Regions from separate parts of the Vreelandella halophytica genome, predicted to be linked through region 2. Evidence: predicted binding sites of a transcription regulator. Region 2 holds the regulator's gene; each other region holds the start of a gene.
What was found. Region 2 encodes LexA, which represses DNA repair genes until DNA is damaged. Its sites were predicted from a motif close to TACTGTNTANNTANACAGTA; they were not measured.

Region 1: a site for LexA is predicted at 1,332-1,351, ahead of recN (DNA repair protein RecN). Genes of this name have one in related genera too.
Region 3: a site for LexA is predicted at 4,336-4,355, ahead of ruvA (Holliday junction branch migration protein RuvA). Genes of this name have one in related genera too.
Region 4: a site for LexA is predicted at 3,629-3,648, ahead of dinB (DNA polymerase IV). Genes of this name have one in related genera too.

The regions. Positions count from the first base shown of each region.
Region 1 covers NZ_OZ309107.1:3,372,230-3,380,140, reverse strand. The annotation lists gene recN (DNA repair protein RecN) at 1-1,285, opposite strand, end outside; gene grpE (nucleotide exchange factor GrpE) at 1,484-2,128, shown strand; gene dnaK (molecular chaperone DnaK) at 2,268-4,199, shown strand; gene dnaJ (molecular chaperone DnaJ) at 4,324-5,481, shown strand; gene ACWHXT_RS15610 (DMT family transporter) at 5,597-6,496, shown strand; gene ACWHXT_RS15605 (ABC transporter ATP-binding protein) at 6,474-7,223, opposite strand; gene ACWHXT_RS15600 (FecCD family ABC transporter permease) at 7,217-7,911, opposite strand, start outside.
Region 2 covers NZ_OZ309107.1:1,593,917-1,601,827, reverse strand. The annotation lists gene ACWHXT_RS07600 (L,D-transpeptidase family protein) at 16-543, opposite strand; gene ACWHXT_RS07595 (TetR/AcrR family transcriptional regulator) at 521-1,198, opposite strand; gene lexA (transcriptional repressor LexA) at 1,418-2,092, shown strand; gene purU (formyltetrahydrofolate deformylase) at 2,157-3,011, opposite strand; gene ACWHXT_RS07580 (ribonuclease J) at 3,278-4,852, shown strand; gene moaE (molybdopterin synthase catalytic subunit MoaE) at 4,857-5,318, opposite strand; gene moaC (cyclic pyranopterin monophosphate synthase MoaC) at 5,319-6,113, opposite strand; gene mobB (molybdopterin-guanine dinucleotide biosynthesis protein B) at 6,118-6,657, opposite strand; gene ACWHXT_RS07560 (uracil-xanthine permease family protein) at 6,686-7,911, opposite strand, start outside.
Region 3 covers NZ_OZ309107.1:1,907,597-1,915,507, reverse strand. The annotation lists gene tolA (cell envelope integrity protein TolA) at 1-913, opposite strand, end outside; gene tolR (protein TolR) at 919-1,362, opposite strand; gene tolQ (protein TolQ) at 1,374-2,054, opposite strand; gene ybgC (tol-pal system-associated acyl-CoA thioesterase) at 2,160-2,558, opposite strand; gene ruvB (Holliday junction branch migration DNA helicase RuvB) at 2,555-3,592, opposite strand; gene ruvA (Holliday junction branch migration protein RuvA) at 3,637-4,245, opposite strand; gene ruvC (crossover junction endodeoxyribonuclease RuvC) at 4,387-4,938, opposite strand; gene aspS (aspartate--tRNA ligase) at 5,123-6,907, opposite strand; gene ACWHXT_RS08955 (FmdB family zinc ribbon protein) at 6,970-7,263, opposite strand; gene ACWHXT_RS08950 (D-2-hydroxyacid dehydrogenase) at 7,450-7,911, shown strand, end outside.
Region 4 covers NZ_OZ309107.1:2,952,452-2,960,362, reverse strand. The annotation lists gene ACWHXT_RS13615 (FAD-dependent monooxygenase) at 1-478, opposite strand, end outside; gene ACWHXT_RS13610 (NAD-dependent protein deacetylase) at 576-1,445, shown strand; gene ACWHXT_RS13605 (DNA-3-methyladenine glycosylase) at 1,432-2,052, opposite strand; gene ACWHXT_RS13600 (protein adenylyltransferase SelO) at 2,123-3,583, shown strand; gene dinB (DNA polymerase IV) at 3,705-4,751, shown strand; gene ACWHXT_RS13590 (alpha/beta fold hydrolase) at 4,909-5,703, shown strand; gene ACWHXT_RS13585 (YkoF family thiamine/hydroxymethylpyrimidine-binding protein) at 5,743-5,994, shown strand; gene gabT (4-aminobutyrate--2-oxoglutarate transaminase) at 6,060-7,337, opposite strand; gene ACWHXT_RS13575 (sensor domain-containing diguanylate cyclase) at 7,405-7,911, opposite strand, start outside.

The DNA of each region.
Region 1 (7,911 bases), 1.8 Mb from region 2:
CCACTTTGGTGAGCGGCTTGGCCGGCTGGCCCGGATTGGCGCTGATCAAGAACTGCACCTGGTCCAGGCCCTCCTGGCTGGGCGTTTCACGTGAGGAAACGGCCACCTCGAAGCGCGCCTTGCCCATGGCCAAAAACGCCAACTGTTGCTGGACTTCCTTGCCGAGTTTGATGGCGGCTTTCTGGCGCGCCTCGGAGAGCGCTTTGGCCTCCAGGCGGTAGCGCTCGCGGTACTCGGCCACCTGGCCGCTTAACGCTTCGATGTCTTCGTCGCTCGCCTCGAGCTGGGCGAATTCCTGGGCAAGCGCTTTGTGAAGCGCACAGAGCTCTTCCGGGGCGATGTGGTGCTTGCGTGCGATGCGGTGAACATCGGTCAGGCGCTCGTCCACCCAAGCCAGGCGCTCCGGGTCAAGCTCTGTGGCGCTGGCGAAGTGGGAGAGCTCGCTGGCGGCTTCCTCTACCTGAATGCGGGCATCTGAGAGCATGGCAAGCGTATTGGCCAGCACGCCCTTGTCGCTGCCGGGAAGCGCCGTCAAGCGCGCGTGGGCCTGATTCAGCAGCGACAGCGCCCCGCCTTCATCGCTTTCGCAACACTCCACGGCAAACTGGGTCTCGCGAATGGCCTCCTCGGCGTGGGCCAGCGTATGCTGCTCCTCTTCCAGGGTTTGCAGCTCCCCCTCACTCAAGTCCAACTGGTCGAGCTCTTCGACCTGGTAGCGCAGTAGCTGACGCTTGGCCTCGACTTCGCTGCCGGCCTCGCTGCGTTTTTTCAGCCGTGCCCGGGCGCTGCGCCACTCCTTGAAGGTTTCGGTCAACGACTGGCGCTTGGGTTTGAGCCCGGCGTAGTCGTCCAGCAGGGCAAGGTGGGTCTCTTCGCGCATCAGCGCTTGATGAGCGTGCTGGCCGTGTACCTGAATGAGCAGTTCGCCCAGCGCTTTGAGATCGGCGATGGTCACCGGCTGGCCGTTGATCCACGCCTTCGAGCGACCGCTGGCGCTGACCACGCGGCGCAAAAGGCACTCTTCCGACGAGAGCTCTCGCGCTTCGAGCCACTCGGCAGCGGCGGGCAGGTGGGTAATGTCGAAACTGGCGGAAAGATCGGTGCGCTCGCAGCCGTGGCGTACGCTCCCGGCCTCGGCGCGTTCGCCCAGGCAAAGCCCCAGGGCGCCAAGCAAGATGGATTTGCCCGCCCCGGTTTCACCGGTGATGGCGGTCATGCCGTCGGTCAAGTCGAGCTCCAGACGGTCAACGATGGCGTAGTCCTGGATCACTAGCTGCGTCAGCATAGGGCCTCCTGGGCAGGGCGCTATAGAAACTGGATGCTTATACAATGATTGTTGTTTTATACAGTAGTCGATAACTCACTTCAATGCCCCTCTTGAGATGACGGCCAGGGCCCCCATATAGCGTGCATACGCATTGATAAACCCTTTGTTTCATCAGGCAGCCGCATTAGGCGCCGCGACCTCATTTAGGAGTACGGCATGGCGAAAGAACCGCAAACCCCCATGGATGACGAGCTGGCCCGCCAGGAGCAGGAGGCCGACGTCACCGAGCAGGCCGACGAAGAGCGCCTGGTCGAGGGTGACCTGGAAGGCGTGCTGGACGACGAGTCGCCGCTGGGCACCGACACTTTGGAGCAGGGCGTGGATAACCCGGAAGCCGAAGTGTTGGCCGCGCGGGTAGAAGAGCTCGAACAGAGTTTGTCCGAGGCCAAGGACCAGTCGCTGCGCGCCTCGGCGGAAGCGCAAAACATTCGTCGCCGCGCTGAAGCCGAAGCGGAAAAAGCGCGCAAGTTCGCGCTCGAGAAGTTCGTGAAAGAGCTTCTGCCGGTGGTCGACAGCCTCGAAAAAGCCCTCGAGAACATGCAAGAAGACGCCACTGACGTACACCGTGAAGGCGTGTCCATGACGCTCAAAATGCAGCTGGACGTGCTGAACAAGTTTGGTGTCGAAAGCGTGGAGCCCCACGGCGAGCCCTTCGACCCCCAGGTGCACGAAGCGATGACCATGGTTCCCAACCCGGAGCTCGAGCCCAACACCGTGATGGACGTGATGCAAAAGGGCTACCTGCTCAACGGTCGTCTGGTTCGCCCGGCGATGGTCGTGGTCAGCAAGAAAGCGGAGTGATCGAGTTAGGGGTTAATACGAAATCCCCCCTTGAAAAGTTCAAGGCGGCCCCCAGATAAAGGCCAACCCGCGGTAGTTACCGCACACCGATTGCTCAACAGCATTTAGTTTTGTCACAACCGAATTCGAGGTTTTTGCTATGGGACGTATTATTGGTATTGACCTGGGCACCACCAACTCTTGTGTGGCGGTTCTCGATGGTGATAGCTCCAAGGTAATTGAAAACGCCGAAGGCGGCCGCACCACGCCGTCCATCATCGCCTACACCGATGACGGCGAAACCCTGGTCGGTCAGGCCGCCAAGCGCCAGGCCGTGACCAACCCGGAAAACACCCTGTACGCCATCAAGCGTCTGATCGGCCGTCGCTTTAAAGACGACGTCGTTCAAAAAGACATCAAGATGGTGCCGTACAAGATCGCCGAAGCCGATAATGGCGACGCGTGGGTCGAAGTAAAAGGCAAGAAAATGGCACCGCCGCAGGTCAGCGCGGAAGTGCTCAAGAAGATGAAGAAAACCGCCGAAGACTACCTCGGCGAAGAAGTGACCGAAGCGGTCATTACCGTACCCGCCTACTTCAACGACAGCCAGCGTCAGGCGACCAAAGACGCCGGTCGCATCGCGGGTCTGGAAGTCAAGCGGATCATCAACGAGCCGACCGCCGCTGCCCTTGCCTACGGCATGGACAAGTCGCGCGGTGACAAGACCATCGCGGTTTACGACCTGGGCGGTGGTACCTTCGATATCTCCATCATCGAAGTGGCCGACGTCGATGGCGAAACCCAGTTCGAAGTGTTGGCCACTAACGGCGACACCTTCCTGGGCGGCGAAGACTTTGACCTTTCGTTGATCAACTATCTGGTCGCGCAGTTCAAGTCCGACAGCGGTATCGACCTTTCCGGCGACAACCTGGCCATGCAGCGCCTGAAAGAAGCCGCCGAAAAAGCTAAGATCGAGCTTTCAAGCGCCCAGCAGACCGACGTGAACCTGCCCTACATCACGGCAGACAACACCGGTCCCAAGCACCTGAACGTCAAAGTGACCCGCGCCAAGCTCGAGTCGCTCGTCGAAGAGTTGGTTCAGCGCTCGCTGGAACCGTGCAAGATGGCGCTGAAGGACTCCGGTCTTTCCGCATCTGAAATCGACGACGTCATCCTCGTCGGTGGTCAAACGCGTATGCCGCTGGTTCAGCAGAAAGCCGCTGAGTTCTTTGGCAAGGAAGCGCGTAAAGACGTCAACCCGGACGAAGCCGTGGCCGTAGGCGCCGCGATTCAAGGCGGTGTACTGGGCGGCGACGTGAAAGACGTCTTGCTGCTCGACGTCACCCCGCTGACGCTGGGTATCGAGACTCTCGGCGGCGTGATGACGCCGCTGATCGAGAAGAACACCACCATCCCGACGAAGAAGACGCAAACCTTCTCCACCGCGGATGACAACCAGACGGCCGTGACCATTCACGCCGTGCAGGGTGAGCGTAAGCAGGTATCGCAGAACAAGTCGCTGGGTCGTTTCGATCTCGCCGACATTCCGCCGGCACCGCGCGGCGTACCGCAAATTGAAGTTGCCTTTGACTTGGACGCCAACGGTATCCTGAACGTCTCCGCGAAAGACAAGGCGACGGGTAAAGAGCAGTCGATCGTCATCAAGGCTTCCAGCGGTCTTTCCGATGAAGAAGTCGAGCAGATGGTGCGCGACGCCGAAGCCCACGCCGACGAAGACAAGAAGTTCGAGGCGCTGGTCCAGCTGCGTAACCAGGCCGACGGCATGATTCACGCCACGCGCAAGACGCTGGAAGAAGCCGGCGACAAGGCGACCGATGAAGAGAAGCAGAACATCGAAACCGCCATTGCCGATCTCGAAGCGGCGGTGAAGACCGACGATCAGGACGATATCCAGAAGAAACTGGATGCCCTGACCGAAGCCTCCGGCCAGCTGGCACAGAAGATGTACGCCGAGCAGGCTGAAGGCGCTCAGGCAGAAGGCGAAGGCGGCGAAGAAACCGCGTCCAAGCCGGAAGACGACGTGGTTGACGCCGAGTACGAAGAAGTCAACGACGAGCAGAAGAAGCAGTAATTTCTCTTTCTGCCAAGGTTAGCAGTGACGCGGGAGCCCTCTCCCGCGTTGCTGTTTCCGCGGCCAGGACGTTTATCGTGACCTGTACCGTCAAGTGCATACCTAACCAGGAGGCGTAGGACCCATGTCCAAGCGCGATTATTATGAAGTCCTGGGTGTTGAAAAAGGGGCCGATCAGAAAGAGATCAAAAAGGCCTATCGCCGCCTGGCGCAAAAATTCCACCCTGACCGTAACCCGGATGACGAAACCGCCGCAGAGAGATTCCGCGACGTATCCGATGCCTACGAAGTGCTCAGCGACGAGCAAAAGCGCGCTGCTTATGACCAGTTCGGCCACGCCGGTGTAGACGGCCAGGGCGGCGGTTATGGTGGTGGCGGCTTCGGCGGCGGCGGTGGCGCCGGGGACTTCAGCGACATCTTCGGCGACGTGTTCGGCGATATCTTTGGTGGGGGCGGCGGTCGTCGTCGTGGCCCGAACGCCCCGGCCCGCGGCTCGGATCTACGCTACAACCTGGAGCTGGATCTGGAAAACGCTGTCGCCGGTACCACGGTCGACATTCGCGTACCGCGCCACATCAACTGTGACCGCTGCGACGGTGAAGGTGCCGAGCCCGGTACCAGCAAGGACACCTGCCCGACCTGTCAGGGCATGGGCCAGGTACGCATGCAGCAGGGCTTTTTCGCCGTGCAGCAAACCTGCCCGACCTGTCACGGCTCCGGCATGCAGATCAAGGTGCCGTGCCACAAGTGTAATAGTGAAGGCCGCGTACGCGAGACCCGTACGCTGTCCGTGAAGATTCCGCCTGGCGTGGATACCGGCGACCGTATTCGCCTGAATAGCGAAGGCGAAAGCGGCGTGAACGGCGGCCCGGCCGGCGATCTTTACGTGCAGGTCGCGATCAAGTCGCACCCGATCTTCCAGCGCGACGGCAAGCACCTGCAGTGCGACGTGCCGATCAACTTCGTCGATGCGTCCCTGGGGGGCGAACTCGAAGTGCCGACGCTCGATGGCCGCGTGAAGCTCAAGATCCCGCCGGAAACCCAAACCGGGCGGCTCTTCCGCCTACGCGGTAAGGGCGTCAAACCGGTTCGCGGCGGCGCGCCGGGCGATCTGCTCTGCAAGGTAGTGATCGAGACTCCGGTGAATTTGAACGAAGAGCAGAAAGGTCTGCTGCGTCAGCTCCAGGAGAGCTTCGACGGCAGCAACAGCCACAGCCACTCGCCGAAGAAAACCGGCTTCTTCGACAGCGTGAAGAAGTTCTTCGAAGAGATGAAGCCGTAAGCTGAAGGCCTCGGCGTTGGTCGGGTGCTCCATGGAGTACCTGGCGCGCCTTTAGCGTACAAAGTCCCCGGTGCCTGGCGCCGGGGACTTTTTTGTAGAAAAAAGCGAGTCGACCATGACCGGAATCGAAGACCGCCCAGGGCTGGGCATTTTCTTGCGCGTGCTGTCCGGGGTGATGTTCACCGGCATGCTGGTGTGCATCAAGGCGGTGAGCGAGACGGTCCCGGTGGGCCAGTCCATCTTCTTTCGCTCGCTGTTCGCGCTGATCCCCATCGTCATCTTTTTGATGATCCGCCGGGAATTCCCCACGGCGCTGGCCACCCGGCGCCCGCTCGGGCATCTGCTGCGCTCCGGGCTTGGGGCGGCGGCGATGTTTTGCTCGTTTTCGGCCGTCGCTTTTCTGCCGGTGGCCGAGGCGACGCTTTTGGTGCAGCTGGCGCCGATCTTCATGGCGGTGGGCGGCGTGCTGCTGCTCGGCGAAAAATTTTCGTTCTACCGCGGCGGGGCCATCGTGCTGGCGCTGGCCGGTATGGCGGTGCTGGTGGTGCCCCAACTGAGCGGGGCCGGAAGTGACGGCCGGCTGTTGGGCTACGCGCTCGGCACCGTGGGTGCGCTTTTGACCGCGGGCGCTCTGCTGACCATCCGGCATATCTCGCGTACCGAAACCGCCGGGTCGATCGCGTTTTATTTCATCGTGGTGTCGTCGCTGGCGGGGCTTGCCACGTTCCCGTTGGGCTGGGCAGAGCTTACCGGCACCGAGTTTGCCCTGCTGGTGCTTTCCGGGCTGTTTGGCGGGGCGGGGCATATCGCCATGACGCTGGCGTTTCGCTATGCCGAAGTGTCGCGGCTGGCGCCGTTCGAGTACGTGGCGCTGGTCTGGCCGATTGCTGCGGACTGGGTGCTGTTCGCCATCCCCATCTCGAGTGGCTTCATCATGGCGCTGCCCCTGATGCTGGCCGGCGTCGCGCTGGCCTCCCTCGAAGGCCGCCGCTCTAAACGGCCTCTTCGACGATAAGCTGAGGGTGGCCCTTCGAGCAGGGCTCGATGCGCGCCGCCACTTTGTAGACCTGGCGCAAGAGATCCGGCGTGATGACCTCTTGAGTGGGGCCGCAGGCGATCAATCGGCCGTACTCCAGTACCATCGAAGCATCGGTGAAGCGCAGTGCGTGGCCCAAATCGTGCAGCGCGACCAGAATCAGCATGCCGCGCTCGTCGGCCAGCCGGCGCAGTACGCTCAGCAGGTTGATCTGGCGGTTCAAGTCCAGCGCCGAGGTGGGCTCGTCGAGCATGAGGATGTCCGGCTCCTGCACCAGCGCCTGGGCGGCACTGACCAGCTGGCGCTGGCCGCCGCTCAAATCGCCGATGTCGCGCTCGCCAAGGGCGGCAATGTTCAACTCACCAAGCGCCCGGTCGACCTGGGCAAGATCCTCCGGCTGTACCTTTAGGCTTCGCCCCTGCATGCGTGCCAACAGCACCGACTCATAAACACTGAGCACCGCCTTCGCACCGGTGTCCTGGGGCATGTAGGCCACCGGGCGTTCGGACTGCGTATTGCCGATGACCACTGCGCCCTGGCCCTGCACCAGGCCCAGGATGCGGCGAAAAAGCGTCGATTTACCCGCCGCGTTGGGCCCCAATAGCGCCACCACCTGGCCGCCGTGAAAGGTGGGGGTCGTGACGTCATCGACGATGGTGCGACGTCCGTAACGCGCCGATACGTGATTGAGCGTGAGCGTTACCATGAGGCCTTCTTGTGGTTTAACACGAGAAACAGAAAGAACGGAATGCCGACTAATGACGTGACGATGCCGATGGGAATGATCGTGCCGGGAATGATCAGTTTGGAGATCACCGAGCCCACCGACAAAATCAACGCGCCGCAAAGCGCCGAGCCCGGCAGGAAAAAGCGCTGATCCTCGCCCACCAGCATGCGGGCGATGTGCGGGCCCACCAGGCCGATAAAGCCGATGGTGCCCACGAACGCCACCGCCACCGCAGAGAGCAGCGAGACCAGCACCAGTACTTCCAGGCGCAGCGCGCGCGGCTTGACGCCCATGCTCTCGGCCTTGGCGTCGCCCAGGCGCATGGCGGTCAGCGCCCAGCCATGGCGGGCGAGTAGCGGCAGGATCGCCCCCAGAATGCCCAGCGCGATCCAGAACTTGGGCCAGGTCGCCTTGGTCAGACTCCCCATGGTCCAGAACACGACCGCGGTCACCGCCTCCTGGCTTGCGAAAAACTGGATCAGCGACATCAGTGAATTGAAGATGAACACCATGGCGATGCCCAGCAGCACGATGGTCTCCACCGTAACGCCGCGCTTTAAGCTCAGCGCGTGGATCAAGAACGCCGTGAACATGGCCATGATGAAGGCGTTGAGCGGCACCACGAACTCGATGGAGGCGGCGGGGATGATCGCGACACCAAACGCAA
Region 2 (7,911 bases):
AAACAAAATCCGGGGTTAAAGCCCCGCGGCGTTGAGCCACACCGGGGTGCCTGGGGCTGCGAAAGCGAACACCGCGAGCAAATCGTCATTGCGCAGGCGAATGCAGCCGTGGGAGGCGGCGATACCCATGGGCTGGTCTGGCGGCGTGCCGTGCAGATAGATATAGCGGCGCTGGGAGTCGGTCTGGCCTGCGCGGTTAACGCCGCGCTCGAGCCCGCAAAGCCAGAGAATACGCGTCAGAATCCAGTCGCGCTGGGGATTCTGCGCGCCCAGCGCCGGGGTAAAGACTTCGCCGGTGAAGCGCCGCCCGCGAAATACCGCATTTTCCGGCAGGCCTTCGCCAATCGCGGCGCGCACGTAGTGCCAGCCACGGGGCGTCTGACCACTGCCCTCGTTTTGCCCTACGCCGTTTTCACCGGTCGAAACGGCGCACTCGTGTACCACCGCTTGGCCCTGCCAGCAGCGCAGGCGCTGGGTGGCGAGGTCGACTTCGACCCAAGGGCCATCGACGGGAGGAAGCTCAGCCAGATTGGGCGTCAGCATACGCAGGCTCCTCCAAAGCGGGGGGAAGCGGCGCGTTCATGGCGGAAACCACCACCGGGCGTAGCCGCCGGACAAGATCGCGCACCGAAACCTGCTCGTTGTACTCCTTGGCGGCAATATCGCGCAGCGCATCGAGCCCGGAAAGCGTGAAGATCACCGTGCCCAGCATGAAGTGCAGCCGCCAGAAGCGTTCCGCGTCGGGAAGCTCCGGCGTTGCCCGACGAACGAGCTCGACGAAACGGGTGAACACATCGCCGTACTGCTGCTGAATATAGCGGCGCAGATGCCCCTGGGCCTGGCTATAGGCCAAACCCAAAAGGCGCATGAAAACCTTGAGGCTATTGCGCTCGGCGGGCACCGTCAGCACCGTGGTCGCCATGGCCTCGAGCAGCACTTCGAGGGGAATGTCCTCCTCGCCGTAGCGCTCGTGCAGCGCGTCCAGGGCTTCGTGAAAGCGCTGGCTGAAAGGATCGAGATAGCGCGCGAATACGGCCTGAATCAGCGCTTTCTTGGAACCGAAGTGGTAGTTCACGGCGGCCAGATTCACCCGTGCCTTGCTGGTGATATTACGAAGCGAGGTCTCGGCAAAGCCGCGTTCAGCGAACAGCACCTCCGCAGTATCCAGGATACGCGTGACCGTATCAGATTGCGCCATGGCGCCCTCCAGAAAAACGAGTGTTTAAAACATCGCAAAATAGTAGGCCATTAACGCGCCAGTCTCAATCGCCAGAAAGGGTGAACTCCCTCACTCGATGCTCGAACGGCTTTATAATCCGTGGCTTGAGTCATATACTGGACAGAGGAACATACTGTATACTTAAACACATATATATCGAGTCACCTTTTTAGTTACCCTTTTACGCTGGAGTCAGACATGTCCCGTCCTCTTACAGTACGTCAACAGCACGTTTTTGACTTTATCGTTAAAACCATGAATGAGCTTGGCTACCCGCCCACCCGGGCCGAGATCGCCAAGGCTTTGGGCTTTCGCTCACCCAACGCGGCGGAAGAACACCTTCGCGCCCTCGAGCGCAAAGGCGCGATTCGTATCATTCGCCACACTTCCCGGGGTATTCGCCTACCCAACCAGGAAGGCACCGAAACCAGTGAGCCGGCGCCGGCTGCCAACGAAAGCGGCGAAACGCCGGCAAACGGCTTGCCCATCATTGGCGAAGTCGCTGCGGGCAACCCGATTCTGGCCGCCGAGCACATCGACCGCTACTGCCCGCTTCCGGCGGACTACTTCACGCCCAAGGCGGACTACCTGCTGCGCGTGCGCGGGCTTTCGATGAAAGATATCGGCATTCTGGAAGGCGACCTGCTCGCCGTGCACCGCACCGAGCGGGTACGCGACGGCCAGATCGTGGTGGCACGCCTTGAAGACGAAGTCACCGTCAAACGCTTCAAGCGCGACGGCCATCAGGTAACGCTACTGGCTGAAAACAGCGACTTCGACCCGATCGAAATCGACCTGCGCACCCAGCAGCTCGATATCGAAGGTGTGGGCGTAGGCGTGATTCGCGGCGGCAGCGGCCAAGCGCTCGGCTAAGCCACTCGCCTGTTTGAACGTCGTATAAAAAGCGGGGGGCACTCATCAGTGCCCCCCGCTTTTTTTAGTTAAAGACGACGGTCTTGTTGCCGTCGATCAGCACCCGGTCTTCCAGATGCCAGCGAATCCCCCTCGCCAGCACCGATTTTTCCACGTCGCGGCCAAAGCGCACCAGATCCGTCGGGGTATGGCAGTGGCTAACCCGATGAATGTCCTGCTCGATGATCGGGCCGGCATCCAGCTCCTCGGTCACGTAGTGGCAGGTCGCACCGATCAGCTTAACGCCCCGCGCGTAAGCCTGGTGGTAAGGCTTGGCACCGGCAAACGAGGGCAAAAAGCTGTGATGGATGTTGATGACCTGGCCCGCGTAGCGGCTACAAAGCGCCGGCGGCAGAATCTGCATGTAGCGCGCCAGCACGATGCAGTCCGCCTCGAGCGCCTCGATTTGCGCCTGTACCGCATCGAACGAGGCCTGCTTGTCGCCTGGGTCGACCGCAATGTGAAAGTAAGGAATCTGGTACCACTCACTCAGCGCGCGCATATCCGGGTGGTTGGAGATGATCCCCACGATGTTGCAGTCGAGCTCGCCGGCCTGCCAGCGGTAAAGCAGGTCGACCAGGCAGTGGGACTCTTTTGAGACCATGATCACCACGTTGCGCCGCTTTTGCGTATCCACCAGCGCCCACTGCATGTCGAAGGCGCTGGCGATCGGCGAGAACGCCTCTTCGAGCGCCTCGGCGGTCATACCGATGGAATCGGCAAGAATCTCGTAACGCATGAAAAACCGGCCCGTTTGCAGATCCGAATGCTGGCTTGCCTCGGTGATGGAGCCGCCATGCTGGGCGATGAAGCTGGAGACACGCGCCACAATGCCCACTTGGTCCGGGCAGGAAACCACTAAACGGTAGTAATGCGACATAAATACACTCAATATAAACACGATTTTAAAAATGCCAGGCCTTGTCCGCCATGAAGGGGGTCGTGGCGCTGAGCAAGGGCGCTAGTGTAGCGCAAGCGGGCCTGGCTGGCATCGCCATGATTGTTAGCCGCCCCCGCCTTACCGTATAGTTAAAGCCTTACTTTTCAGGCTGTTCATAATCAATGGATCCATCTCGCGTTCAACTTCGTCCCCGCCGCCGTCCACCCTTGCGCATACTGCCGCTTGGCGGCTGTGGTGAAATAGGAATGAACCTGACGCTTTATGGTTATGACGGTCACTGGATCGCCATTGATTGCGGCATGATGATTCGCCAGGATCTGCCCAGCGCCCCGCTTCAGGTGCCCAATACCCAGACCCTGGCCGAGCTCGATATCACCCCCCAGGCGCTCTTCATCACCCACGGCCATGAAGACCATATCGGCGCGGTCGCCTGGCTTTGGCCGAAGTGGCAGTGCCCGATTTACGCCACTCCCCTGGCCGCCGGCCTTTTACGCCACAAGTTTGCCGAACACAGTTTGAGCAGCGCCGCCATTCACGTGATCGAACCCAATGAGGCGCTGGAGCAGGGCCCGTTCACGCTTCGCTATCTGTTGATGACGCACTCGATTCCCGAAAGCTGCGCCATCATGATGCTGGCCGGGGGCTACCGGGTCCTTCACACCGGCGACTGGAAACTCGACCCCGCGCCGCTGATCGGCCCAAGCGTCAATCCCGCCCACTTTCAGGCACTGGCACCGCTGGACCTCGTCGTCGGCGACTCGACCAACGCCCCGCTCCCCGGCACCGCGGGCAGCGAAGGCGATGTCGCAAAAGCGCTCACCCGAACGCTAAAGGCGTGCAAGGGCCGCGTCGTGGTCTCCTGCTTTGCCAGCAACCTGGCGCGCGTGTGGGCGATTGGCCAGGCGGCGGCGCAGAGTGGACGGCGGGTGAGCCTGATGGGCCGCTCCATGGAGCGTATGGTGGGTGTCGCCCGTGGGCTTGGCTATCTGGACGACTTCCCGGCGCTGGTCCCGCCCCAGGATTTGGGCTACCTGCCGCCGGATGAAGTCGTCGTGATCGCCACGGGCAGCCAGGGCGAGCCCCGCGCAGCACTGCAGCGCCTGGCCCAGGGGCGTCACCCCTTCATGGACCTGGAAGCGGGCGATAACGTGATTTTCTCCGCCAAGGCCATTCCCGGCAACGAACGCCCGATTGCCCAGCTCAAACGCCGCTTTACCCAACTGGGCGTGACGCTTTTTGACGAAACCAATCACCCGGAACTCCACGCCACCGGCCACCCGGCCCAGCAAGAGCTCAAAACGCTCTATCGCTGGATAAGGCCCAAGGCGCTGCTGCCAGTTCACGGCGAAGCGGTCCATCAAAAGGCCCACCAGGCGCTGGCCGAAGAGCTCGGTATCAAGGCGCCACTCGCCCCGGTCAACGGCGATATGCTGGCAATGGACAACGAAGGCATTCGGGTCGAGGCGCGCTACCCGCAGCTACCCCACGTGGTGGATCAAAACAGCGTGACGCCTCACCCAGGCCTTGGGGCAGAGTCGAACAGCGCCCGGCGCGGCACGCTGTTTTTGGCGCTGCCGGTATGCGCCACCGATACGGGCTGGCAGCGTATCGGCCGCTTGATGCTCGACGCGAGCGGGGCAAGCCCCATCGATGAAGAGAGCTTTAGCGACTGGCTCGACGAGCGCCTCGATGAAATACACGCCGACACCCTGGCCGAGCTTCGCGAGGCGCTTACCCCCGGCATGGTTCACTGGCTGGGGGAACACTGCCAGCACATGCCGGAAGTCCATTTGCAAATCATGGCGACCGAGGCGCCTTGACGCCTCACCAGCGCGCCGCGTCCTGCTGGTCGCTTGCGCGCTCCTTCACCCAGTAATCGCCCTGGGTGGAATGCTCCTTTTTCCAGAAAGGCGCGCGGGTCTTTAAAATATCCATGATGAAATCGCAGGCGCTGAACGCGTCTCGCCGGTGGGCACTGGCCACCAGCACCCGCACGATCGGGTCCCCTGGGTGCAGTTGCCCTACCCGGTGGATGATCACCACCTTCTGCAGCGCCCAGCGTGACAACGCCTCTTCGCCAATCTGGTAAAGCGCGCGCTCGGTCATTCCCGGGTAGTGTTCAAGGGTCAGCCCGGTCACCTCGGGGGTTTCGTTGAAATCACGCACCAACCCGGTAAAGGTCACTACGGCGCCGATGTCAAAGCGGTTTTCAAGCGTCGCGGTATAGCCCTCGTCGAGGCTAAACGCCGCCTCCTGTATGGCCACACTGATCAATGAGTCGCTCATTCAGCCCCCGGTCACCGGTGGAAAAAAGGCTATCTCGTCACCGTCGGTGATCGGCGCGGTGTCGTTGGCCATGACCTGATTGATGGCGCACAGCGTACGCTGCTCCTTCAATACGCTAAAACGCGTATCCTTCTCGGCCAGCACCGTTTTGAGCCCGGCTACATCGCGGCTTTCAAGCGCATCGAGGGAGAACGACACCTCGCTATGCCCGACCCGCTCACGAAGCTCGGCCAGGAACTTGACCCGCACGCAGGGCGATACCGTACAGCGCTCACCGACGCTGACCTCCCCGGGCGTGCCTTCTCCGGTTACGATCGGCGCCGCGCTACGTTGATAATCGCCGCGTACGCCGCCGCGCTTGCTCTCGAGCTGAATCGCGTCGATGCGCATCTCCTTGTCGACGGCCTTGCACATGTCGTAAAGCGTCAAGCACGCCACCGAGACCGCCGTCAGCGCCTCCATCTCGACACCGGTGCGCCCATTCAACCGGCAAAGCGCGTGTACATCGACCGCGCCCTCCTGCCAGTCGATATCGAAATCGATGCTCACCTTGCTAAGCGCCAGCGAATGGCAAAGTGGAATCAGATCGGACGTGCGTTTAGCGGCCTGGATACCCGCGATACGCGCCGTGGCCAATACATCGCCTTTGGGCAGCTCACCGTCGCTCAAAAGCCTTAACGTTGCCGGGGCCATGACGATGCGCCCCGACGCCACCGCTTCCCGGCGCGACGCCTCTTTATCGGCGATATCCACCATGTTGGCTTCGCCGTGGGTGTTCAGGTGGGTCAGCTGCATATCGTTACCTTTTGTCGTCACGGGACGCGCGGGACCATTGAAGGATCCAGCGCGCAATCTCATCGATGTTATCAAGGTTTAGCCGCGGGATAGAAGCGTCCAGCGTCTCGGGCGGCTCGCCTTTTAGCGCCACCGCTTTGAGACCGTCGCTTTGCAGGATAGCCGGGTCGCCGATACCGTCGCGATAGAGAATCAATTTGGGCAGCGGCCAATCCTTGAAGCCTTCGACGATGACCAGATCCGGCGCGTGGGCGGTCATCAGTGAAAGCAAATGGCCAAGGTCCGGCTCGTCCTGGCCCGGTGTCTCCTGCATCAAGGCGTAGCGCCGGTGTGAAGCCACCAGCATGGGCGCGGCGCCGGCCTCGCGAAGCCGGTAGCTATCCTTGCCGGGCTTGTCGATGTCGAAGTTGTGGTGGGCGTGCTTGATCACCCCTACATCGAGCCCCGCCTCGCGCAAGCGCGGCAGAAGCTTCGTCAAAAGCGTGGTCTTACCCGTCGAGCTCCAGGCGGCTATGCCGAGCACGGGAAAAGGCGTTTTTATCATTTCCAGGGAGATCTCCTTTGACCCAGCCTCAGGCAAGCTCTTTTTCCGGTGGCAGCAGCGCGTTCAGCGCAATACCGACGAGCGCGGCCAAACTAACGCCCTGTAGCGTAAACTGCCCGCCCCCGAACTGCATACCGCCAATCCCGAAGACCAGAATAAGCGAGACGACCACCAGGTTGCGCGGCGCGGTGAGCGACTGCCCCGCGCGCACCAGCGTATTCATGCCCACCACCGCAATCGAGCCGAACAGCAATGTCATGATACCCCCCATGACCGGGCCGGGAATGGTCTGCAAAAGCGCGCCCAATTTGCTGATGAAGGCCAGCAAAATGGCCAATACCGCCGCCACGATCATGTACACCGGGTTGAACGCCCTGGTCAGCGTGACCGCGCCGGTCACTTCGGAATAGGTGGTGTTGGGTGGCCCGCCGAACAGCGCCGCCACGCAGGTCGCCAGGCCGTCGCCCAACAGCGTACGGTGAAGCCCGGGCTTTTCCAGATAGTTTTCCCGGGTGACCGAGCCGATCGCCACCATGTCACCAATGTGCTCGACCGCCGGGGCGATGGCCACGGGGATCATGAACAGTATCGCCGCCCAGTGAAAGCTCGGCGCGTTAAAGGCCGGCACCGAAAGCCAGCGCGCCTGTTGAATGGGCGTAAAGTCCACTACCCCCATGACCAGCGAGAGCGCGTAGCCGGTAGCGACCCCGCCCATGATCGGCACCAGCCGCAAAAGCCCGCGGCCGAACACCGCCAGCACCAGCGTGACCGCCAGGCTCGCCATGGAGAGAAAGATCGCCTGACCATAGCCGATGTGATCGCTGGTTTCTCCGGTTGCCATACTCACCGCCACCGGCGCCAGCGCCAAACCAATCACCATGATGACCGGCCCCACCACTACCGGCGGCAGCAGTCGATTCAGCCAGCCCGTGCCTTTGATACGCACCACTTGAGAGATAACGGTATAAACGATGCCGGCAGCCATCAACCCACCAAGCGTGGCGGAGACGCCAAAGCTTGCAATCGAGCCTTGAATAGGCGCGATAAACGCAAAAGAAGAGGCCAAAAAAACCGGCACACTCTGTTTGGTCACGCTGTGAAAGACCAGCGTGCCGACACCGGCGGTAAACAGCGCAACGCTTGGGTCGAGCCCGGTCAATAGCGGTACCAGCACCAGCGCGCCAAAGGCGACGAACAACATTTGCGCCCCGGTCAACAGCGTTTTGGGCCAGCCCTCTTGTGATGATTCAGTGC
Region 3 (7,911 bases), 310 kb from region 2:
CCGCTTCGCCTTCCAGCTGGCGCTGCATGGCGGCTTCGGCCTCTGCCTGAGCTTCGGCTTCGCGCTGACGCTGGGCCTCTGCTTCCCGTTCACGTTGGGCCTGCGCCTCACGCTCGGCTTGGGCTTCGCGTTCGCGTTGCGCCGCTTCTTCGCGCTCACGTTCTGCCTGGGCTTCGCGCTCAGCTTGTGCTTCGGCCTCGGCTTCGCGACGCGCCTCTTCCTCACGCCGGCGTTCGGCCTCTGCCTCTGCCTCTGCCTCTGCCTCTGCTTGGGCTTCGGCCTCTGCTTCGGCCTCCGCCTCGCGACGTGCGGTTTCTTCGCGTTGGCGTTCGGCTTCCGCTTCTGCCTCGCGTTCCTGGCGAGCCTGCTCTTCGCGCAGGCGTTGCTGCTCGGCTTCGGCTTCTTCTCGGGCTTGCTCCTCGGCGGCGCGCTCTTCGGCCAGGCGCTGGGCTTCTTCTTCGCGTGCCTGGGCTTGAGCTGCCTGCGCCTGAGCCTGTTCTTCGGCCTGCTGTTCCCGGCGCGCCGCTTCGGCTTCGGCTTCTTCGAGCGCACGAGCGCGGTCTGCAGCCGCCTGGGCTTCAGCCTCGGCAGCGGCCTGCGCTTGCGCCTCGGCTTCGGCGTTACTCTCTTGCGGTGCAGGTTCGGGCTCGGGTTCCGGCGGTGGTTCGGTCGCCTCCGGGGCGCTGGCACTCTCTAATGCCGCCTGCTGTTCGATCGCCTGCTGCGCCTGGTCGGTAAAGGTCTCGGTGCTGACGAAGGTTGCCTGCACGATCGAGGTAGTGTCCGGCTCCTCGGTGCTGCTCGGCAGGCTGATCAAGCTAAACGCCAGGATCGCGAGGTGAACCGCAATCGCCAGTATCGCGGGCAAGGTATAGCCGACGTCCTGTCGGTCACGAAAAGCGTCATGGGCCATAAGCGTTACCCTTGCGCCTCCTGGGGCGGCTCGGAAAGTAGCCCTACGTTGGCAACGCCGGCGCGCTGAAGCGTACTCATCAGCACCACGATCTGGCCGTACTGTACGTTACGGTCGCCCCGCACCATGACCGGCGTATTGGGTACACGCTGGAGTATCGCGACGACGCGCTCGGACATCTGATCAAGCGACACCGCCGTGGTGTCCTCACCCAGGGTAATGAAATAGCTGCCTTCGCTATTGACCGAGATAATGATGGGGTCCGACTCGTCCTGGTTCTCCAGCGGTTCGGAGCTTACCTGGGGCAGGTCGACCTCGACTCCTTGAGTCAGCATGGGAGCGGTGATCATGAAGATCACCAGCAGCACGAGCATGACGTCGATGAAAGGGACGACGTTGATCTCCCCCATCGGTTTTTTATTACCGCCGCGATGAAATGGTCCGTTCATTGTGGACTCCCTTAGCCGACGCTCTTGCTGCTATCGCGACCTTGCAGATTGCGATGCAAAATGGCGTGGAACTCTTCGGCAAAGTCTTCGTACTTACCTAGTAGCCGGCTAACGTCATTGGAGAGACGGTTGTAGAAAATAACCGCGGGGATGGCAGCGAACAGGCCCATGGCCGTGGCGATCAGCGCTTCGGCGATCCAGGGCGCGACGGTGGCAAGCGTTGCCTGCTGCGACATGGAGAGCGACTGAAACGAGCCCATGATGCCCCAGACCGTACCGAACAGGCCGATATAGGGGCTTGCCGAGGCCACGGTGGCCAAAAAGGTCAGATGTTGGGTCAGGCGGTCTTCTTCCCGGGACCAGGCAACGCGCATGCTGCGCTGTACGCCTTCGAGAATGGTATCGGCGTTACGGGTCTTGGGAAGCAAACGGTTGAATTCGCGAAAGCCGGAATGAAAGATATGCTCGGCGCCATGCCCCGGCTCGTCGGCGGGAATGTCGCGATAGAGTTCGTTGAGATCGACCCCGGACCAAAACGACTCTTCGAACTCGCTGTACTCCCGTTTGGCTCGGCGTATAGCGATACTGCGCTGAAAAATCACCACCCATGAGAGGATCGACCCCACTACAAGCAGCAGCATGACCAGCTGCACGACGGTGCTGGCACTCATTATCAGGTGGGGTATGGACATGGTGTTATCGTTCACAGTCGCCCTCATCAGTCTGTTAGCGCAAACGCGCCGTTATGGTCTGTAGAATGGATCCAGAAACCCGTTAGGTAGTGCTGCCCGGCCCGCTTACGCGTCGAGTTGGGCGCGAAGCTCGCTGGGCCACGCTTTGGGCCGTAGCGTTTCGCCGTTCAAGCAGGCTATCTCGACTGTGGCGCGGCACAAGAGTTCCTCGTTTCGCCATACGCGTTGCTCGAACACCATCCGGCAGCGGCCCATACTGTCGACGGTTGCGTCTACGCTTAGCGCGTCGTCGAGTCTGGCCGGTTTGCTATAGTGACAAGCCAAGCGGTATACCACTAGCTGCGTGCCTTCGTCCAGCAGCGTTTGCTGGCCAAGCCCCAATTCTCTTAGCCATTCGCTGCGGGCGCGCTCCATGAACTTCAAGTAGTTAACGTAGTAGACGATGCCGCCGGCGTCGGTGTCTTCGATATAGACACGCACCGGCATACGAAACGTTGAGCTCATGGGCGGCGCTCCCCTTCCACGTCGATACTCTGCTCGTGGGGTACGCGGTCGAAGTGTCGCCAGGCCTGGCGGGTCACCACGCGCCCACGCGGCGTGCGCATCATGAGCCCCTGCTGAATCAGGTAGGGCTCGATGACGTCCTCGATGGTATCGCGCTCTTCGCCGATCGCCGCGGAAAGCGAATCCACCCCGACCGGGCCGCCGTCGAACTTGTCGATCATCGCCAGCAATAGCCGACGGTCCATATGGTCCAGGCCGTGATGGTCCACGTTTAGCATATTGAGCGCGGCGTCGGCCAACGCGGCGTTAACGACCCCGTTACCCTTGATGTCGGCGTAGTCGCGCACGCGGCGTAAAAGTCGATTGGCGATACGCGGCGTGCCCCGGGAGCGCCGAGCGATCTCGATCGCGCCTTCGTGGTCGGTTTCGACGTCCAAAAGCCTGGCCGAGCGGGTCACGATCTCGGTCAGCTCTTCCAGGTTATAAAACTCCAAACGCTGCACGATACCGAAGCGGTCGCGCAGCGGCGAGGTCAAAAGCCCGGCGCGCGTGGTCGCCCCGACCAGCGTAAAGCGCGGCAAATCCAGCTTGATCGAACGCGCCGCCGGCCCTTCGCCAATCATGATATCGAGCTGGAAATCTTCCATGGCGGGATAAAGAACTTCCTCGACGACCGGCGAAAGCCGGTGGATTTCGTCGATGAACAGCACATCACCGGGCTCGAGATTGGTGAGCATGGCGGCCAGGTCGCCGGCGCGCTCGAGCACCGGGCCCGAGGTAGACTTGAGCCCGACGCCCATCTCGGTGGCAATGATATTGGCCAGCGTGGTTTTACCAAGGCCCGGCGGGCCAAAGACCAGGGTGTGGTCCAGGCTCTCCTCGCGAAGCCGCGCGGCGCCGATAAAAATCTCCAGCTGTTCGCGTACCCGGGGCTGGCCAATATAGTCCTGGAGTTTTTTGGGGCGAATGGCGTGGTCGATGCGCACTTCGCCCTGCTCGGGGGCGGCGGCAATGAGCCGGTCGTGTTCTAGCATAAATACTCGTTAGCGCCTGCGTTCAAAACCCGATAATTTGTCATTCAGCCTCCCATGCGCCGGGTAAGGGCTGCTTTTATGAGCGCTTCCGTGGGCTGATGGGGGTCAATATCGGCCAGCATTTTAGCGGCTTCGGTCAGCTTATAGCCAAGGCTTGTAAGCGCCGCTTCGGCATCGGCCAGGTTGTTGCGCGGTGCGGGCTCGCCGTTGGCGCCTTCCAGGGCAAGCGGTGCGTGCTGGCCCTGCTCCCATTCCGGGAAGCGGTCGCGCATTTCGATGATCAGCCGCTCGGCGGTTTTCTTGCCCACGCCGGGCAGTTTGGTGAGCGCTTTACTGTCGTCGTCGCGCACGCAGCGCATGAAGGCGTCTTCGTCCATGCCCGAGAGAATCGCCAGGGCGAGCTTGGGGCCTACGCCGTTGACCTTGATCAGCGCCCGAAAGAGCGCACGCTCCTGCGCTCGGGCGAAGCCGTAAAGAAGATGCGCGTCGTCGCGAATGGTCAGGTGGGTATAGAGCGTTACGGTCTCGCCCGGGGCGGGAAGCGCCACAAGGGTTGTCATCGAGGCTTCCAACTCGTAGCCAACGCCGTGCACGTCGATGACCACCCAGGGTGGATGTTTTTCCAGCAGTGCGCCGTTTAAACGACCAATCATGGGCTACCTCGTTACCGATCAAACTTGGGTTACATAAAAAAGCGAGTGACTAAACAGACGGTTACTCTACACAGGGTTACTATATGACGACTCTGTACAGATGACCAGTGGTGGCGCGACGACCTTAAGCGCTGTGCGCCGTTAAAGTCGCCAACGCCCGCTCGAGCGCCGGCTTGCCCCCCGGGCGGGCAAAGCCGTTAGCCCCTGGCCTGCGTAGGCGTGGCTGAGCGCAATGGCCAGCGCATCCGCGGCGTCGGCCTGGGGGGTGGCCGAAAGATTCAAAATGGCGGTGACCATATGCTGGACCTGGGCTTTATCCGCCCCGCCCTGGCCGGTCACCGCCTGTTTGATTTGGCGGGCGGCGTACTCGGCGATTTCCAGCCCGTGATTGGCCATGCACACTAACGCCGCGCCGCGCGCCTGGCCAAGTTTCAGGGCGGAATCCGGGTTTTTCGCCATGAAGACACGCTCCACCGAAACCTCGGTTGGCCGGTGAAGACCCACTACCTCGGCAAGCCCGGCGTAGATTTGCGCCAGGCGCTGCTCGAGTGCCCCGTCAGCGGTTCGGATACAGCCGCTGGCCACGTAGTGCGGCTTGGCGTTGACCAGTTCGATCACGCCGTACCCGGTAATCCGCGAGCCCGGGTCGATCCCCAGGATGCGCCGGGTCGGGCCTTTGGGCCGTTCGTCCATGTGCTTTCTCCTGACGGACTATTTCTAACGTACAATTTCCAGACGTACTACTTCCAGACGTACTACTTCCAGACGTGCTTTTCCTGACCTACTTCCCTTGAAGCACGGTGCCTGGAAACAAAAACACCGACGCGAGCGCCGGTGCTTGAGCCTACCTTAACGTAGCATTGAAACCTTTACCGGATTACTCGCCGGTGGTGGTCTCGGGCTTCGCTTTCTGGCGCAGGCGGATGTTGAGGTCCTTGAGCTGATCCGGGCTCACCTCGCCCGGGGCGTCGGTCATCAAACACGCCGCGCTCTGGGTTTTCGGGAAGGCGATTACTTCGCGGATGGTTTTCGCATCGGCCATCAGCATCACCAGACGATCGAGGCCGAAGGCCAGGCCGCCGTGGGGCGGCGCGCCGTACTGGAGCGCGTCGAGCAAGAAGCCGAACTTCTCCTGGGCTTCCTCTTCACCGATACCCAGAATCTCGAACACGCTGCGCTGCATGGTCTGGTCGTGGATACGGATCGAGCCGCCGCCGAGCTCGGTGCCGTTGAGCACCATGTCGTAGGCGCGGGAAAGCGCGCTGGCCGGGTCGGCCTTGAGCTCTTCCGGCGAGCAGGACGGCGCCGTGAACGGGTGGTGAAGCGGGCTCAGACGACCGTTATCGTCGGCTTCGAACATCGGGAAGTCGACGACCCAAAGCGGCGCCCAGGATTGGGTGTAAAGGTCCAGATCGGCACCGAGCTTCACGCGCAGCGCGCCGATCGCCTCGTTGACGATATTGGTCTTGTCCGCGCCGAAGAAGATGATATCGCCATCCTCGGCCCCTACCCGGTCCAGAAGCTCTTCGACCACGTTCTCCATGAACTTGACGATGGGCGACTGAAGACCTTCCAGACCCTTGGCGCGCTCGTTGACCTTGATCCAGGCCAAGCCTTTCGCGCCGTAAATGCCGACGAATTTGGTGTACTCATCGATTTCTTTACGCGAAAGCTTGGCGCCGCCGGATACTTTCAGCGCGGCCACACGGCCGTCGTCGGCGCTGGCCGGTCCGGAGAAGACCTTGAAGTCGACCTGGCTCATCAGGTCGTCGACATCGGTCAGCTCGAGCGGGATACGTAGATCGGGCTTGTCCGAGCCGAATCGGTCCATCGCTTCCTGCCAGCTCATGCGCGGGAATTCGGGCAGCTCGACGGAGAGTACTTCCTTGAAGAGCTTTTGAATCATCGACTCGGTAATGCCCATGATATCGTTCTCCTCGACGAAGGAGGCCTCGATATCGATCTGGGTGAACTCGGGCTGACGGTCGGCGCGCAGGTCCTCGTCGCGGAAGCACTTGGCGATCTGGTAGTAGCGGTCGAAGCCCGCCACCATCAAAAGCTGCTTGAAAAGCTGGGGCGACTGCGGCAACGCGAAGAAGCTGCCAGCGTGGGTGCGGCTAGGCACCAGGTAGTCGCGGGCGCCTTCCGGCGTTGCGCGGGTCAGGATCGGCGTCTCGATATCCAGAAAACCTTCGTTTTCCAGATAGGCGCGAACGGTATGCGAGATACGCGAGCGCAGACGCAGTTTCTCGATCATGTCCGGGCGGCGCAGGTCGATGTAGCGGTGCTTGAGGCGCACTTCTTCGCCGACCTTGCCGTGCTCGTCGAGCTGGAAAGGCGGCGTGGCAGCGGTGTTGAGCACCTCGACGTCTTTCGCCAGAATCTCGATCATGCCGGTGGGCATGTTCGGGTTTTGCGTGCCTTCCGGGCGCAGCCGAACGCGGCCGGTAATACGCAGCACGTACTCATTACGGGCACGGTCGGCATTGGCGAACGCTTCAGCGGTATCCGGGTCGACTACGAACTGGGCGATGCCGTCGCGATCGCGCATATCGAGGAAAATGACCCCGCCGTGGTCACGGCGACGATGCACCCACCCACAGACGGTGACCGTTTGATCTACCAGAGTTTCGTTAAGCTGGCCGCAATAATGGCTGCGCATGTTTCATCCTGTTCTGTTACGTGACAATAAAGGTATCGCGGGTCTGGCCTTCACCGGCGCGGCTACGCCGCATCACCCTTGCTTTTGGAAGAGCCACCGGTGGGTGTAGACGAAGCGCTTTCGGCTTTACCCTTTGCGGCGGGCTGGTTGTCCGCTGCCAGGTTTTTCTTGCCACCGGTTTTGAAATCGGTTTCATACCATCCGCCGCCGGCCAAGCGGAAACCGGCCGCCGACACCAGACGATTGAGATCGTCGCGCTGACAGGCCGGGCAGTGCTTCAACGGGTCGGCACTGATCTTCTGTAGTTTTTCCATGCGATGACCGCAGGCCTTGCACTCGTATTCATAGATGGGCATGTTGATAGCTCCTGAAAAGCTCAGCGTAGACAGGACATTGATAACCCTAACGACTTTGGGCCCTGGCAATATGTGGCCTGTCGTAATAAATTCCAAGACAGCGGTTGGTAAAGCCGCCCATTATACCCTTTTGTGCCCCCTGCCGGGCAAGGCCTGGCACCCCTCGGTTTACATGGAGAGAATAAAATGGCCAACGCGGTAATGCTCGATGCACAAAGCATGGGCCCCCATATCGATTTCACCGCGATTCGTGACTGCGTCTCGACGCTGGATATCCACGACCAAACCACCCCGGAGCAGGCCGAAAAGCGCCTGAAAGACGCCGAGATCGTGCTGGTCAACAAGGTCAAACTCGACCGTCAGCTTTTGGAGTCGCTGCCCTCGCTCAAGCTTATTTGCGTCATGGCGACCGGCCTTAACAACATCGACATGGACGCGGCCAAGGCCAATGGTATTGCCGTGAAAAACGTGTCCGCCTACGGCACGGCCAGCGTGTCTCAGCATACGTTGATGTTGATATTGACACTGGCGGCTCGCCTGCCTCGCTACCAGCAGGATGTCGCCCAAGGCGCCTGGCAGCAGAGCGCGTTTTTCTGCCTGCAGGACTACCCGACGCTACAGCTTGCCGGCAAGGAGCTCGTCATGGTC
Region 4 (7,911 bases), 1.4 Mb from region 2:
CGACCACCAGTTCGGCGCTCAGGGTCTGGCCGTTATCCAGCTCCACCATGCGGGTGCTTCCGCTTGCGTAGGTCGCCACCAGCGTGGTTTCGGTATAAAGCGTCACGCAGGCCATGCTTTCCAGGCGCTGCCACAGGGCGTGCTGAAGCGCGATGTTCTCGATGAACAGGCCAAAGCGCTCCATATCGCTGTCCTCGGCCGAAAACAGGCTGTGCCCGGCGCCTTCCTGGTTCCACACTTCGATATGGCGAAACGACGAGGTGCGCTCTAGCGGAAGGTTAGTGTGGCTTGCCTCGATGAAGTCGAGCGAGCGTTTGTTCAGCGACGAGATACGCAGGTCATAGTCGCCCTCGGGGGCCTTGGGGGGCGTGCTGTGTTCGATCAGCGCCACGCGGCGGCCGGCTTGCCCCAGCCGCGCGGCCAGTGCCGCGCCCACCATGCCGCCGCCAATGATGATGATATCGTGATCTCGCTGCATGAAAGGGCTCCTCGTTAGGCCGGGGCGGGCACGTTGTATGCACCGCCACTGTCTTACAGTATCGTTGAGATGTTAACCGCTTTCCTGGGGTGAAGTATTGACGCAGATAAAAAACCTGACGGATGTTGAGCAGGCGGGCGAAGAGTTGGCGGCGTTCATACTTCGCCACCCGCGGCTTTTCATCATTACCGGTGCCGGGGTCAGCACCGACAGCGGCATTCCCGATTACCGCGATGCCAACGGCCAGTGGAAACGCTCGCCGCCGGTGCAGCACGGTGACTTCATGGGAAGTGCCAGTGTGCGCAAGCGTTACTGGGCGCGGGCGCTGATCGGCTTCAAGGCGCTGGGCAGCGCCCAGGTGGGCGGTTCGCACCGGGTGCTGGCCGCGCTCGAAGCCAAGGGCATGGTGGAAATGCTGGTGACGCAAAACGTCGACCGGCTTCATCAGCGGGCGGGCTCAAAACGCGTGGTCGACCTGCATGGCCGGGCGGATACGGTGAGCTGCATGCGCTGCGGTTACAGCATCATGCGCTACGCCATGCACGCGGAAATGGCGCGCATGAACCCCCGCTTTGCGGCAATGGACGCCGCCCACGCCCCGGACGGCGACGCGGATCTGGAAGCCGATTTCTCGAGCTTCAAGGTGTACGACTGCCCACGCTGTAGCGGCATATTGAAGCCTGACGTGGTCTATTACGGCGACGTGGTGCCCATGGCGCGCCGGCTCGAAGCCGAGGCGGCGCTGGCCCGCTCTAGTGCGGTGCTGGCCGTGGGCACCTCGTTGATGGTGTTCTCCGGCTACCGCTTCTGCCGCGAGGCCCACGCCCGGGGCCTGCCGGTGGCGTCACTTTCGCTGGGCGTGACCCGGGCCGATCACCTGCTTACCCATCAGTGGCGCGCGCCGCTCACCCCGGTATTGGCTCACGCGTTGACCTGCCTGGAGCAAACGGGCACTAACGCGCTTTAGAGACCCAGGGGTTATCCACCACCCAAAGCCGCCAGGGTGCGTCGCGATCCGCCGGGGCGGCGTAGTCGATCCCCACACGCGGCCCGCTCGAAATACGCTCAACGGCCTTGCCCTGGGTGACCCAAAGCGTTTCCGGTTGGGTCATGTCTTCACCGTAAAGCGATTTGTCGATTTGCAGTGCCCGGGTGAGCTTGCCAGGACCGTTGCAGAGCGCCTTGCCCTGAATAGGGCGGTAGTAGCGCATGGCCTCTTCGTTGACCGCAGGTTCGACCGCGCGCACCAGCACCGCACAGGGGTTGCCTTCGGGCTGGGTAACGATATTCAAAAGCCAGTGCATGCCGTACACCAGGTACACGTAGGCGTGGCCGGGCGGGCCGAACATCGCCTCGGTGCGCGGCGTTTTGCGCCGGTGCGCGTGGCAGGCGGAGTCCGCAGCACCCCTGTACGCTTCGGTTTCCACGATGGTGGCGGCGACCAGCTCATCGCCCACCCGGCGCACCAGTTGGCAGCCCAAAAGCTCACGAGCGACCAGCAGGGTATCCCGGTCGTAAAAGCGCCGGGGCAGCGGGGTATGAATCGATGGTGAAAGAGGGCTGGAAGAGCGCATGATGTCGCCATAAACTTGAGCAAGATGCTAGGGTATTACCCCAGCCTGACTATTGAAAGTGGAGGCCTTAGTGCTGAACTTCGATCACGAGTACCAAACGCTTCCCGAGCCGCTATGGCGTGCCTGCGAGCCCGCGGGCGTTGCTGCCCCCTCTCTGATCGCCTTCAACGAGGCGCTCGCAAAGACGCTCGGCGCGCGCGCCGTGCCGGATCAAGCAACGCTTGCGCAGTGGTTCAGCGGTAACATAACGCCGGAAGGGGCGCGCCCCGTCGCGCTTGGCTACGCCGGGCATCAGTTCGGCAACTTCGTGCCCCAGCTGGGCGATGGCCGCGCGCTGCTGTTGGGCGAGGTAGTGGATAGTGAGGGCAAGCGCTGGGATGTCCAGCTCAAGGGCAGCGGGCGAACGCCGTTCTCCCGTGGCGGCGACGGTCGCTCGCCGCTCGGGCCGGTGCTGCGCGAATACCTGGTCAGCGAGTTCATGGCCGCTATCGGCGTGCCCACCACCCGAGCGCTGGCGGCGGTGGCCGCAGGCGAGCGCGTGGTGCGTCAAATGCCCGAGCCCGGCGCGGTGTTCACCCGGGTCGCCTCGAGCCACGTTCGCGTGGGCACCTTCCAGTTTGCCGCGCGTCAGGATCAGACCACTTTAAAAGCGCTGGCGGACTACGTCATCCAGCGCCATTACCCCGAGGTCATGACCGAAGACGACCCTTACCTGGCGCTACTCGAGTGCGTGACCCGCCGCCAGGCCAAGCTCGTCGCCCGCTGGATGAGCGTCGGGTTTATTCACGGCGTGATGAATACCGACAACACCAGTATCAGTGGCGAAACCATCGACTACGGCCCCTGCGCCTTCATGGAACAGTTCGACCCGGGTAAGGTGTACAGCTCGATCGACGAAGGCGGGCGCTACGCGTTTAATAACCAGCCCGCGGCGGCCCAGTGGAACCTGGCCCGCTTTGCCGAAACCTTGCTGCCCTTGATGAACGTGCAGGGCGAAGAGGGCGTCGAGCGCGCGGTAGAGGTGATTCGCGGTTTCGACACGCACTTCGATCATGCCCGGCGGCAGTTGCGTATTGCCAAGCTGGGGCTCGAAGAGGACGCGCCGGAGCTTGCCGACACCCTGATGGACGAGCTCGAAACGCTGATGCAGCAAGGGCGCATGGACATGACCGCCACCTTCGATGCGCTGACCCATTACGCCATCGACTTCGACGATGCCAGCCGCGAGGCGCTGCTGGCGCTCTCCCAAACGCCGAATGCACTGGATGGATGGCTCGAGACCTGGCGGGGCAGCGAGCTGGCCGAGCACGCCACGCGTCAGCACACCATGCGCCGCGCCAACCCGGTGGTCATCCCCCGCAACCACCGCGTGAAAGAGGTCATCGACGCCGCGCTTCAGGGGGATTTCGCGCCGTTTCATACGCTGCTGGCGGCGATAACCAACCCGTTCGATGAATCGACGAGCGCGCGCCGCTTGGCCGCCCCGGCTACCAGCAGCGAACAGGTACTGCGCACCTTCTGCGGTACCTAGCCGCTACACGCCATGGCATGGCGTGAGCGCGTCGGGGCTATGCTACACTGTGATTTTTTACAGTTAAGGCGGTGGCTTTTCACGTGGCCCTGCTTTTCGACACGGAGGTAAGCAGGGGCCCGTGCGCAAGATTATTCACTGTGACTGCGACTGCTTCTACGCAGCGGTCGAAATGCGCGATAACCCGGCGCTTGCGGATATTCCTATCGCCATTGGCGGTTCCGTGGAGCAGCGCGGCGTGGTCGCCACGTGCAACTACCCCGCGCGGGAGTACGGCATCCACTCCGCCATGCCCATGGGCCAGGCGCTCAAACGCTGCCCGCACCTCACCATCATTCGTGGCGACATGGCCAAGTACAAGGACGTGGCCCGCCAAGTGTTTGCCATCTACCGCGAGATGACCGAGCTGATCGAACCGCTGTCACTGGACGAAGCGTTTCTGGACGTCTCCCAGGTGACCCAGTTCAAAGGCAGCGCCACGCTGATGGCCCAGGCCATTCGCGAGAAAGTGCGCCGGGAGGTGGGCATTACCGTCTCCGCCGGCGTTGCCCCCAACAAGTTTTTAGCCAAGATCGCCAGCGACTGGAACAAGCCCGATGGCCTGTGCGTGATTCCGCCCGACGACGTCGAGCGCTTCGTCGAGGCGCTGCCGGTCAAAAAGATTCACGGCGTTGGCCCGCGCACGGCGGAAAAAATGGCCAGCCTCGATATCCACACCTGCGCGGACCTGCGCACCCGAGCGCTCACCGAGCTGATCGAGCACTTCGGGCGCTTTGGTAAACGTTTGTTTGATCTAAGCCGCGGCCATGACGAGCGCCCGGTCAAGACCCACCGCGAGCGTAAGTCGATCAGCACCGAACAAACCTACTCCCAGGATTTGCCCACGCTCGAGGCGTGCCGGGGCGAGCTTCCCGAGCTTTTGAGCGATTTGGAGCGGCGCTACGCACGACTGGACCCGCCCCCGGCGGTGAAGGGGCTGATGGTCAAGGTGAAGTTCAACGACTTTACCCAAACCACGGTCGAGCACGCCGACCCCGCGCCGAACATGGCGCAGTTCGAATCGCTTTTGAACGTTGGCTGGGCGCGTGGGGCGCGCCCGGTACGCCTGCTGGGAGTAGGCTACCGGCTGGCCGACGGCGCCCCGGACACCCAGCTTTCGCTGTTTTAAGGGCCCAGGGGCTTGGCCTTGACGCCGGTTCTGGCTTTGATTAAAACAGCTGTATGACCGATAGCGGCCTAATGGCTGCTGCGCCCCGGACCGCCGGACCGTACTATTTCTTATACTGCCAGAGCCTTTATTAAAAAGCCCTTATGACAGAGCCCTTATGACACCTTCACGTCCTCCCCTGGTCTTCGCCCACGCCAACGGCTTTACCGGCGACAGTTACAAAAGCCTGCTGGCGCCTCTGGCCGAGCACTTCGATCTTCAGCCTATCGACCGGGTCGGGCATCACCCGCGCTTCCCGGTGAATCGCAACTGGGCCAACCTGGTCGATGAGCTTTTACATTACCTGCCTACGCACACGAAGGTGCTGGGCGTGGGCCACTCGCTGGGCGGCACGCTGATGGCCATGGCCGCACTGCGCGAGCCCAAGCGCTTTTACGGTGTGGTCATGCTCGACCCGCCCTTGATGATGGGCATCGATGCCTGGGCGTTGAAAGCGGCCAAGCGCTTTGGCTTCGTCGACCGGATCACCCCAGCCGGCAAAACGCGCAACCGGCGAAGCGTGTGGCCCAGCCGCGAGGCGATGACCACTTCGCTCAAACGGCGTGGGCTTTTTCGCACCTTTACCCCGCAGGCGCTTAGCGACTATGTTGAAACAGGCACCCGGCTACTCGAGGATGGCCAGGCCGAGCTGGTGTTCGAACCCGGCGTCGAGGTCGCCATCTTTCGCAACCTGCCGGATCACCTTTCGTTCCGGCTGGCCCGGGTTCAGGTGCCAGTGGAAATCGTCGCCGGCGCGGGCTCTGACCTGATGACACCCAAGCGCATTTGCCGCCTGCAGCGTAAGGGGATGTCGGTCAACCGCGTGCCGGGCGGGCATATGTTCCCGATGGAACACCCGGAGGAGACCCGCACGGCGATCCTCGATGCCTGGCAGCGTATCCAGGCCCATTGAGGGCCTTAAGCCCTATTTATAATGACCAGGAGAGCGACCATGTATCTTTCCGTACAGCTAAGCTACTACCCGCTGACCGACGACTTCAAACCGGTGGTCAAGGAGGTCGTCCAGCGCCTGGAGCAAAGCGGGCTCGAGGTTCACCCCAACCGCATGAGCACCCAGGTGTTCGGCGAATTCGACGCGGTCATGGCCGCCCTTAACGATGTCATGAAATGGTCCTTCGAAACCCACGGCAAAGCGGTATTCACGGCGAATTTTCTCGAAGGGGATCGCCGGCCCAAGGATTAGAGGATTAAAAAAACGCCGCCCGATAGGGCGGCGTTTTTGCGTTCAGGCGGCGTTTGGCTCGGGGATCAGGTCAGCGAATCCAGGCAGGACTCGATGATGTCCAGGCCTTCGTTGAGCACATCGTCTTCGATGGTGATCGGCATCAAAAAGCGGATGGTGTTGCCGTACATACCGCAGGAGAGCAGGATCAGGCCTTTTTCGCGGGCTTTTTTGCAAAGCGCTCCGGCCAGGTCCGGGTTCGGTGCCTTTTTACCTTCTTTCTCGGTGACCAGCTCGAACGCGGCCATGGCGCCCAGATTGCGCACGTTATCGATGCAGTCGAACTTGTTCTGCCACTCGTGGAAACGTTTGACCAGCTTGTTACCCAGCGCCAGGCTCTGCTCGAGAATGTTCTCTTCCTCGAACACCTCGAGTACCGCCAGGGCCGCGGCGCAGGTGGTGGGGCTGCCGGTGTAGGTGCCGCCCAGCGAGTTGGGGCCAGAGGCGTCCATGATTTTATCGGTACCGACGATGGCCGAAATCGGCATGCCATCGGCCATGCTTTTCGCCATGGTCATGATGTCGGGCTCGACGTCGCTGTGCTCGATGGCAAAGAGCTTGCCGGTACGCCCGAAACCCGACTGCACTTCGTCGACGATCATCAGGATACCGAGCTCATCGCAGATGTCGCGAACGCGTTTGAGAAAGGAGGCCGGGGCGGCGTAGAAGCCGCCTTCGCCGAGCACGGGTTCGAGTACGATGGCGGCGGTGTTGGTCGGGCCGGCGTCGGTTTTCAGCGCCATCATCAAGCCACGAATCGCCTCGTCTTCGCTGATGCCGTGGTAGGGCACCGGATAAGGTGCACGGAAAACGGTCCCCGGCATCGGGCCGAAGTCGGTCTGGTAGGGTGCGACCTTACCGTTCATCGCCATGGTGTAGAAGGTACGCCCGTGATAGCCGCCGTCGAAGCAGACCACGTTGGGGCGGCCGGTAGCCGCGCGGGCGATCTTCACGGCATTTTCCAGCGCCTCGGCACCGGAGTTGGCCAGCATCACCTTGGCATGGCCGCGTACCGGCACGACCTGGCTGAGCTTTTCGGCCACCTTCACGTAGCCTTCATAGGGCATGACGGTCTGGCAGGTGTGCATCACCTTGTCGAGCTGTTCCTTGACCGCCGCGACGACCTTCGGGTGGCGGTGGCCAATGTTGAGTACGCCAATGCCGCCGGCAAAATCGATGAAGCGGTGGCCGTCGGCATCCCAAATCTCGGCGTTTTCGGCACGGGCGGCGAAGGCGGTGGCGGGGCTTGCCGCGCCGGCGGCCACGTATTTTTGCTTTAGCGCGTTAAGCTCGGCATTGGTCATGGCGGGTTCCTTTAGCGTTGGGCATGAATCACGGGTAGGGCATTAGCATAGTACGCCTACGCCGCTATTAAAATTCTTCGGATGTCTCTGGCTGAGCCACCACGATCTGGTTACGCCCTTGCTCCTTGGCGCGGTACATGCCTTGGTCGCCGCGCTCGATCAACTGCTCGGCGCAGGAGGCCGGGGTGCTGGCGACCCCGCCGGAGAGCGTGATCGTCAGTGCATGCTCGGTGAAGGTCTGTTCTTCTATGTGCGCGCGAAGGCGTTCGGCGGCGGTTTGGGCTTCGCTACTGCTGGTTTCGGGCATGATGACCAAAAACTCTTCGCCCCCTAAGCGCACCTGAACGTCGGTGTCGCGAAGCATATTATCGATCGCGGCGGAAAGCTCGGTCAGTACCGTATCCCCAGTCGCGTGGCCATAGGTGTCGTTGATGGTTTTGAAGCGATCCAGGTCGAACATCATGACGCTGAGATCGCCCCCATAGCGCCGGCAGCGTTTGAGTTCTTCGCTAAGATGGCAAATTCCAGCGCGGCGATTCAAAAGCCCGGTAAGGCCATCGTGGCTGGCCAGGTG